3 regions of the Martinezella sp. CNPSo 3732 genome follow, and region 2 is predicted to be linked to each of the others. Evidence: predicted binding sites of a transcription regulator. Region 2 holds the regulator's gene; each other region holds the start of a gene.
The links. Region 2 encodes HrcA, which represses chaperone genes, less so after heat shock. Its sites were predicted from a motif close to GTTAGCACTCNCNNNNNGNGAGTGCTAAC; they were not measured.
Positions count from the first base shown of each region.

Region 1: groES (co-chaperone GroES) is a predicted target of HrcA. The motif match lies at 1,333-1,361, and genes of this name have one in related genera.
Region 3: groES (co-chaperone GroES) is a predicted target of HrcA. The motif match lies at 1,358-1,386, and genes of this name have one in related genera.

Region 1 covers NZ_JBXSOO010000001.1:640,194-642,435, reverse strand. Annotated here, with positions in the region: gene AC13RM_RS02980 (amino acid ABC transporter ATP-binding protein) at 1-792, shown strand; gene AC13RM_RS02985 (amino acid ABC transporter permease) at 1-4, shown strand, start outside; gene AC13RM_RS02975 (usg protein) at 959-1,231, opposite strand; gene groES (co-chaperone GroES) at 1,510-1,824, shown strand; gene groL (chaperonin GroEL) at 1,879-2,242, shown strand, end outside.
Region 2 covers NZ_JBXSOO010000013.1:56,590-58,831, reverse strand. Annotated here, with positions in the region: gene rph (ribonuclease PH) at 1-227, opposite strand, end outside; gene hrcA (heat-inducible transcriptional repressor HrcA) at 400-1,488, shown strand; gene AC13RM_RS20330 (GFA family protein) at 1,512-1,946, opposite strand; gene grpE (nucleotide exchange factor GrpE) at 2,161-2,242, shown strand, end outside.
Region 3 covers NZ_JBXSOO010000012.1:57,526-59,767, forward strand. Annotated here, with positions in the region: gene AC13RM_RS19430 (bifunctional riboflavin kinase/FAD synthetase) at 1-154, opposite strand, end outside; gene AC13RM_RS19435 (TIGR01459 family HAD-type hydrolase) at 170-1,018, opposite strand; gene groES (co-chaperone GroES) at 1,444-1,740, shown strand; gene groL (chaperonin GroEL) at 1,815-2,242, shown strand, end outside.

The DNA of each region.
Region 1 (2,242 bases), on a different contig from region 2:
ATGAGCGTCCCCGCTATAGAAGTCAGGAATCTCGTCAAGACGTTCGGAGAGACGACGGTCCTTCATGGCATCGATCTTGCTATCGAGCCGGGGCAAGTCTCCTGCCTCATCGGTCCATCCGGCTCGGGCAAAAGCACGCTTTTGCGATGCATGGCTTTTCTTGAAGAGGCAACACGGGGGACGATCTCCATCAACGGCGAGGTCCTTGGTTTCGCCGAGGATTCTCAAGGGCGCCGTGAACGTATCTCGGCGGCGACCAATCGTTCGATCCGCGCGCAGATCGGCATGGTGTTCCAGCAGTTCAATCTTTGGCCGCATATGACGGCGCTGGGCAATGTCAGCGAGGCATTGAAGACGGTTCATAAGATGAGCCGAAAGCAGGCCGAGGATGCGGCCATGGTGCAACTCGTCAAGGTCGGGCTCGAGGCGAGGGCGGGGCATTATCCCTCGCAGCTTTCCGGCGGGCAGCAGCAACGCGTTGCGATCGCCCGCGCTTTGGCATTGAAGCCGAAGATCATGCTGTTCGATGAGCCGACCTCTTCGCTCGATCCGGAACTGACCGGCGAGGTCTTGAACGTCATGCGCGACCTGGCGGCCGAGGGCATGACGATGGTCGTCGTTTCGCACGAAATAGGTTTCGCCGCGACCGTCGGCCAGCAGATCATCTTTCTCGATCACGGCAAGGTGCTGTTCAGCGGACCGCCGCAAGAGGTCTTCAAGAAACCGAGAAATCCTCGTCTAGAGCAATTCCTCGATACCTATCTCGATCGTGGTGCGTCGATGTTGCTCTGACATTGCGTCAAACACGTCTGCTGGAGCCAATGCGAGGCAATCGCGCCAGTGGACGTGTTTGATTTTCCTTCCCCGTTGGCCTCACTCCGAACAGGCAAAGGCGAATGACCGAGCTCATCAAGCCTTGTTTGTCGACGACCTGGGAAGGAAAATTTCGGTTCAGGTCTTAATGGAGCTTGAACTCGCCTTCCACGCGACGCCATTCATTTGGACCGATCAGACGCCGATGGCTATAGCGGACGGAATGCAGCGGCCCGTCAAGATTGCTTTGCCAGAAATCGAGGAACCGGTGCATTTCGGGAAAATCGGGCGCCAGATCGTAATCCTGCCAGACGTAGGTCTGCAGGACGGATTCGAAATCGGGAATGTGATAGAGGATATGCGCTGTGGTCAGCCCATAGCCGTTCAGTTGACCTTCCAGTTCCGATGAAAATCGCATGCTTCATCTCCGTTTCGTGACAGTCGGATGGTGGCGCAAATTTTTGCGGCCATCAACGGATTTTCAACGCAGAATGCCATTTTCTTGTTCCTTTCCAGTGTGTTAGCAGCCACTCAAAATGAGTGCTAATTTTTTCTTCTATCCCTCTTGAAATCGAAAAATCCGAAAACCAGATCATTTCGCGCAAAAAGCTCGAACGAGGTTTTGCACCCGCCCGGACTGGTCATCCGGCCCGGTGAGGGGATCAACGTCATCTTTTTTGCTCAACGGAGGAAAACATGTCGTTCCGACCGCTTCATGATCGCATTCTCGTCCGCCGCGTCGATTCCGAGGAAAAGACCAAAGGCGGCATCATCATTCCCGACACCGCCAAGGAAAAGCCGCAGGAAGGCGAGGTTATCGCCGTCGGTCCCGGCGCGCGCAACGACGCCGGCCAGGTGCAGACCCTCGACGTCAAGGCTGGCGATCGCATCCTGTTCGGAAAATGGTCCGGCACCGAGATCAAGATCAACGGCGAAGATCTGCTCATCATGAAGGAAAGCGATGTCATGTGCATCATCGAAGCCCAGGCCGAGCAGAAACAGGCTGCCTGAGCCTCCACGCCATGAACCATCAGTCTGATAGCTGCCTATTGAGGAGTTAAAGAAATGGCTGCGAAAGAAGTCAAGTTTCACACCGATGCCCGTGAACGCATGCTGCGAGGGGTCGATGTGCTCGCCAATGCCGTGAAGGTCACGCTCGGCCCGAAGGGGCGTAACGTCGTCATCGACAAGTCCTTCGGCGCTCCGCGCATCACCAAGGACGGCGTTTCCGTTGCCAAGGAAATCGAACTGGAGGACAAGTTCGAGAACATGGGCGCCCAAATGCTGCGCGAAGTCGCCTCCAAGACCAACGATCTTGCCGGCGATGGCACCACGACCGCGACCGTTCTCGCTCAAGCGATTGTCAAGGAAGGCGCCAAGGCGGTCGCCTCCGGCATGAACCCGATGGATCTGAAGCGCGGCATCGACC
Region 2 (2,242 bases):
CGCTTCATGCGCTCGCCGGTCGCGCGCGGCAGCATGCCGTATTCGGCCGTGACCCAGCCCTTGCCGCTGTTGCGCAGCCATGGCGGTGTCTTGTCTTCCAGGCTTGCCGTGCAGAGCACATGCGTATCGCCGAATTTCACCAGGCAGGAGCCTTCCGCATGCTTGGAAAAATTGCGCTCGAACGACACCTTGCGCATCTGGTCGGTTTTTCTGCCTGAAGGCCGCATTCCACTCTCCTGAATGTTCGTTGACCGCTTCTACGACCCACAGGCCGCTTTTGCAAAGGAAAAGCAGGCTGCAAAGCCCCTCGGCAGACTTGGCGACATTTTTCCCTTTTGCCATTGCTAACTGAATGATTATATTTTGCCTAAGGCTCAACGGAATGGATCTGACAGCGAAATGGTATTCACGACATCGTCGGTCTCGGATGTCATTGCTGCACTGGACGAACGCTCCAAGGAAATCTTCCGTCGCATCGTCGAAGGCTATCTTGAAAACGGCGAGCCGCTGGGGTCGCGTAATCTCTCGCGCCTCTTGCCCATGTCGCTGTCGCCGGCTTCCGTGCGCAACGTCATGAGCGATCTGGAAGAGCTAGGACTCATCTATTCGCCGCATGTGAGCGCCGGGCGCTTGCCGACCCAGGTCGGCCTGCGCTTCTTCGTCGATGCCTTCATGCAGGTCGGCGATCTCTCTGCCGAGGACCGCGCCAGTATCGACCGGCAGGTGCGCGGCAGCAATCGCGATCAGCCGGTGGAATCGATGATGTCGGAGGCAAGCCGGGTCCTATCGGGCATCTCGCGCGGCGCCGGTCTCGTCATCACCTCCAAGAGCGATCCCGTTCTCAAGCATGTGGAATTCATCCGGCTGGAGCCGACCAAGGCGCTCGCCGTGCTCGTCGGCGAGCACGATCAGGTCGAAAACCGCATCATCGAACTACCGGCCGGGACGACCTCGTCGCAGCTCATGGAAGCCGCCAATTTCCTCAACGCCCATATGACCGGCCAGACGATGCCGGAACTGCGACGGCAGTTGCAGAGCCTCAAGGAAAGCGTGCGCCAGGAGCTGGACAGCCTCTCCCATCAGCTGGTCGAGCGCGGCATTGCCGTCTGGTCCGGCGGCGATGACGACGGCAAGCCGACGCAGCTCATCGTGCGCGGCCATTCCAACCTGCTTGCCGAAATCGGCGGCGCGGAGGATCTGGATCGTCTGCGCCTGCTTTTTGACGATCTCGAGAAGAAGGACAGCCTGATCGAGATTCTCAATCTCGCCGAAAGCGGACCGGGTGTGCGCATCTTCATCGGCTCGGAAAACAAGCTCTTCTCGCTGTCCGGCTCTTCGTTGATCGTTGCGCCCTATCGCGATGATGATGATCGCATCGTCGGTGCTGTCGGCGTTATCGGCCCGACGCGGCTGAACTACGCCCGCATCGTGCCCATGGTCGATTATACCGCGCAGCTGATCTCCAGACTGTCGCGGCCTGGAATGTGAGAAAAGCGATCTGACGATAACCGTCAATCGGGAAGCAAGGTTCCCGATCCGCCCATTTCGGCTGGTAAATCCTTCTGCTTCGGCAGCCCGTCCTTCAGATGCAGCACCGTCGTCTCGTAGTTGACATGCACGCCCGGCTGAAAATCGAGGCCGGGAAGGACGGCCGCGTAGACATCGGTCACGCCCCACGGCGGATGTTCCGTCAGAAGATGGCCGCCGCAGACCGTGCACCACTTGCGCACGCTCTTCTCGGTCTTCTGGTAGCTGCCGATTTTGTCCGTGCCTTTGGTGACGTGCACGGCTTCCGGCGGCCAGAGCGAGAAGGCATTGACCGGCCCTGCCGACCATTCCCGGCAGGAGTCACAATGACAGTAACCCATCGCCATTGGCTCGCCATCGACTGCGATTTCCACCGCGCCACAGAAACACTTGCCTGAAAGGGATTTGCCATTAGACATTGATGTCACCCCCGCTGTGCTGAGATGCATTTCAGAATACCACCGGCGAGGAGGGCTGAACAGTCGATGTCACAAGCGGCAGCCATGAGCAGGGAGAGGTATTGCCGCCGTCGCAAAGCCGCAAATTGGCTGTTCTTCTCGACAAAGCCTTGATTTTTTCCGGCCAAACCTCGATATCGGGCACATCCAAAGACCAAGCAATTCGGAGACCGTCATGACCGACGAAACAACAAAAACCGGACCTGACGCCACGGCGGCTGACACGTCAGCGGATTTCGCGCAGGATGCAGCGGAAA
Region 3 (2,242 bases), on a different contig from region 2:
CGGGAATGCCGCGCTCCCTGGCGATCTCCAGCGCACGCGTCAGCACCGATTGATGGCCGCGATGCACGCCGTCGAAATTGCCGATGGCGACCACACCGCCCTTCAAGGCATCGGGAAGCGGCTCGCGGGTTTCGTTGCGATGGAAAACGGTCATCGACTGCCACTCTCCTCAGATAAGGCGCGGCATCCACCACTTCGGCGAGGCCTGCTCACGCGCTAAGAAGGCGCCGAGAGCGGCCTCATCCGTATGCCCCTCGACGACATATTCGCGGGCGTGGATGCCATGGCTGATATAAAGAAGATCGAGGCCGTAATCGAGTGCGCCGCGTACGTCGGTCGGCATGCCGTCGCCGATCGCCACCACGCGTGACAGCGGAAACTCGCTTTTCACCTCGCGGGCCGCCGCGATCGCGGCATCGTAGATCGGCTGATGCGGCTTGCCGGCGATGCGCGTCTGGCCGCCGAGCCGCTCATAATAGGCGGCCATGGCGCCGGCGCAGGGGATCATGCGATGGCCGCGCTCGACGACGAGATCCGGATTGGCGCAGATCAGCGGCACGTTGCGGGCCGACCAGGCCGTCAGCATCTCGGTGTAATCGTCAGGCGTTTCAGTCTCGTCATCGAAGAAGCCGGTGCAGACGATGCTTTCCGCCTCGCTAGCCTCGACGCGCTGCACGTCCAGACCTTCCAGAATGCCGATATCGCGCTCGGGGCCGAGCAGGAACACCTTCTTCGGCCCCTCGGCAATCAGCTTGCGCGTCACGTCGCCCGACGTGATGATGCGATCATAGACGCTGTCAGGAACACCGATCGCACGCAGCTGCTCGACGACCTTCGGAGCGACGCGCGGAGAATTCGTGATGAGGACGACCGCAAGGCCTTCGCTGCGGGCAGCTTCGAGCGCGATGGAGGCCTCCTTGTAGGCCGTGACGCCGTTATGGAGCACGCCCCAGACATCGCAGAGCGCAACATCATAAAGTCCGCCGATGTCGCGAAAGCTCTCGATCCGTTTGCCCATGCCGTCCTCGCATCAAATAAATCACGGGCTGACATCGCAAACCGGCTGGCAAATTACAAGAGCGGCATGCAAGGTTTTTGCGTCGCACAAGGCCTGAGCAGCGAGCGTGGGCAAGGTCGGCGAGCGGCAAGATTGCGCAGCGGAAGCAACGGGATGACGGTCTGGAAAAGGCGTGATCCAACCCTGTCTTCACGAGGGCAAAATGAGAGCACCTTTGCAACCACATGCTACGCGGCGCCGCCATGGGCGTTAATCATCCTCAAAACAAGCCGAGGCGCGCCGCAAAAAATTCACAGGGCTGTCCTTGACTCGTCCGGAAGCCACCCCTAAATCACCGTCGCTAGCACTCTCAGAGGATGAGTGCTAACAAAATCCATACGGATCCCCGGTGATCCGTGAATGTCATTTGATCGAGGGATTAGACAATGGCAAGCACCAATTTCCGCCCCCTTCATGACCGCGTCGTCGTTCGTCGCGTCGAGTCGGAAGAAAAGACCAAGGGTGGCATCATCATTCCCGATACCGCCAAGGAAAAGCCGCAGGAAGGCGAAATCGTCGCCGTCGGTTCCGGCGCTCGCGATGAATCCGGCAAGGTCGTAGCACTCGACGTCAAGGTTGGCGATCGCGTTCTGTTCGGCAAGTGGTCGGGCACCGAAGTCAAGCTCAACGGCGAAGACCTTCTGATCATGAAGGAAGCCGACGTCATGGGCATCATCGGCTAATTCAGCCGGTTCCCTTTTCCGATACAGCTGACGGGCCTTAAAGCCCCGAAAACGCGAATTCAGGAGTTTCAAACATGGCAGCTAAAGAAGTAAAATTCGGCCGCGGCGCCCGCGAAAAGATGCTTCGTGGCGTCGACATCCTCGCTGACGCAGTGAAAGTCACGCTCGGCCCGAAGGGTCGTAACGTCGTTATCGACAAGTCCTTCGGCGCTCCGCGCATCACCAAGGACGGTGTTTCGGTCGCCAAGGAAATCGAACTCGAAGACAAGTTCGAAAACATGGGCGCCCAGATGGTCCGCGAAGTCGCTTCGAAGACCAACGACGTCGCCGGTGACGGCACCACCACTGCAACCGTTCTCGCCCAGGCGATCGTTCGCGAAGGCGCCAAGGCTGTTGCGGCCGGCATGAACCCGATGGACCTGAAGCGCGGTATCGACCTCGCCGTTGCAGAAGTCGTCAAGGATCTCCAGGCCAAGGCCAAGAAGATCAACACCTCGGAAGA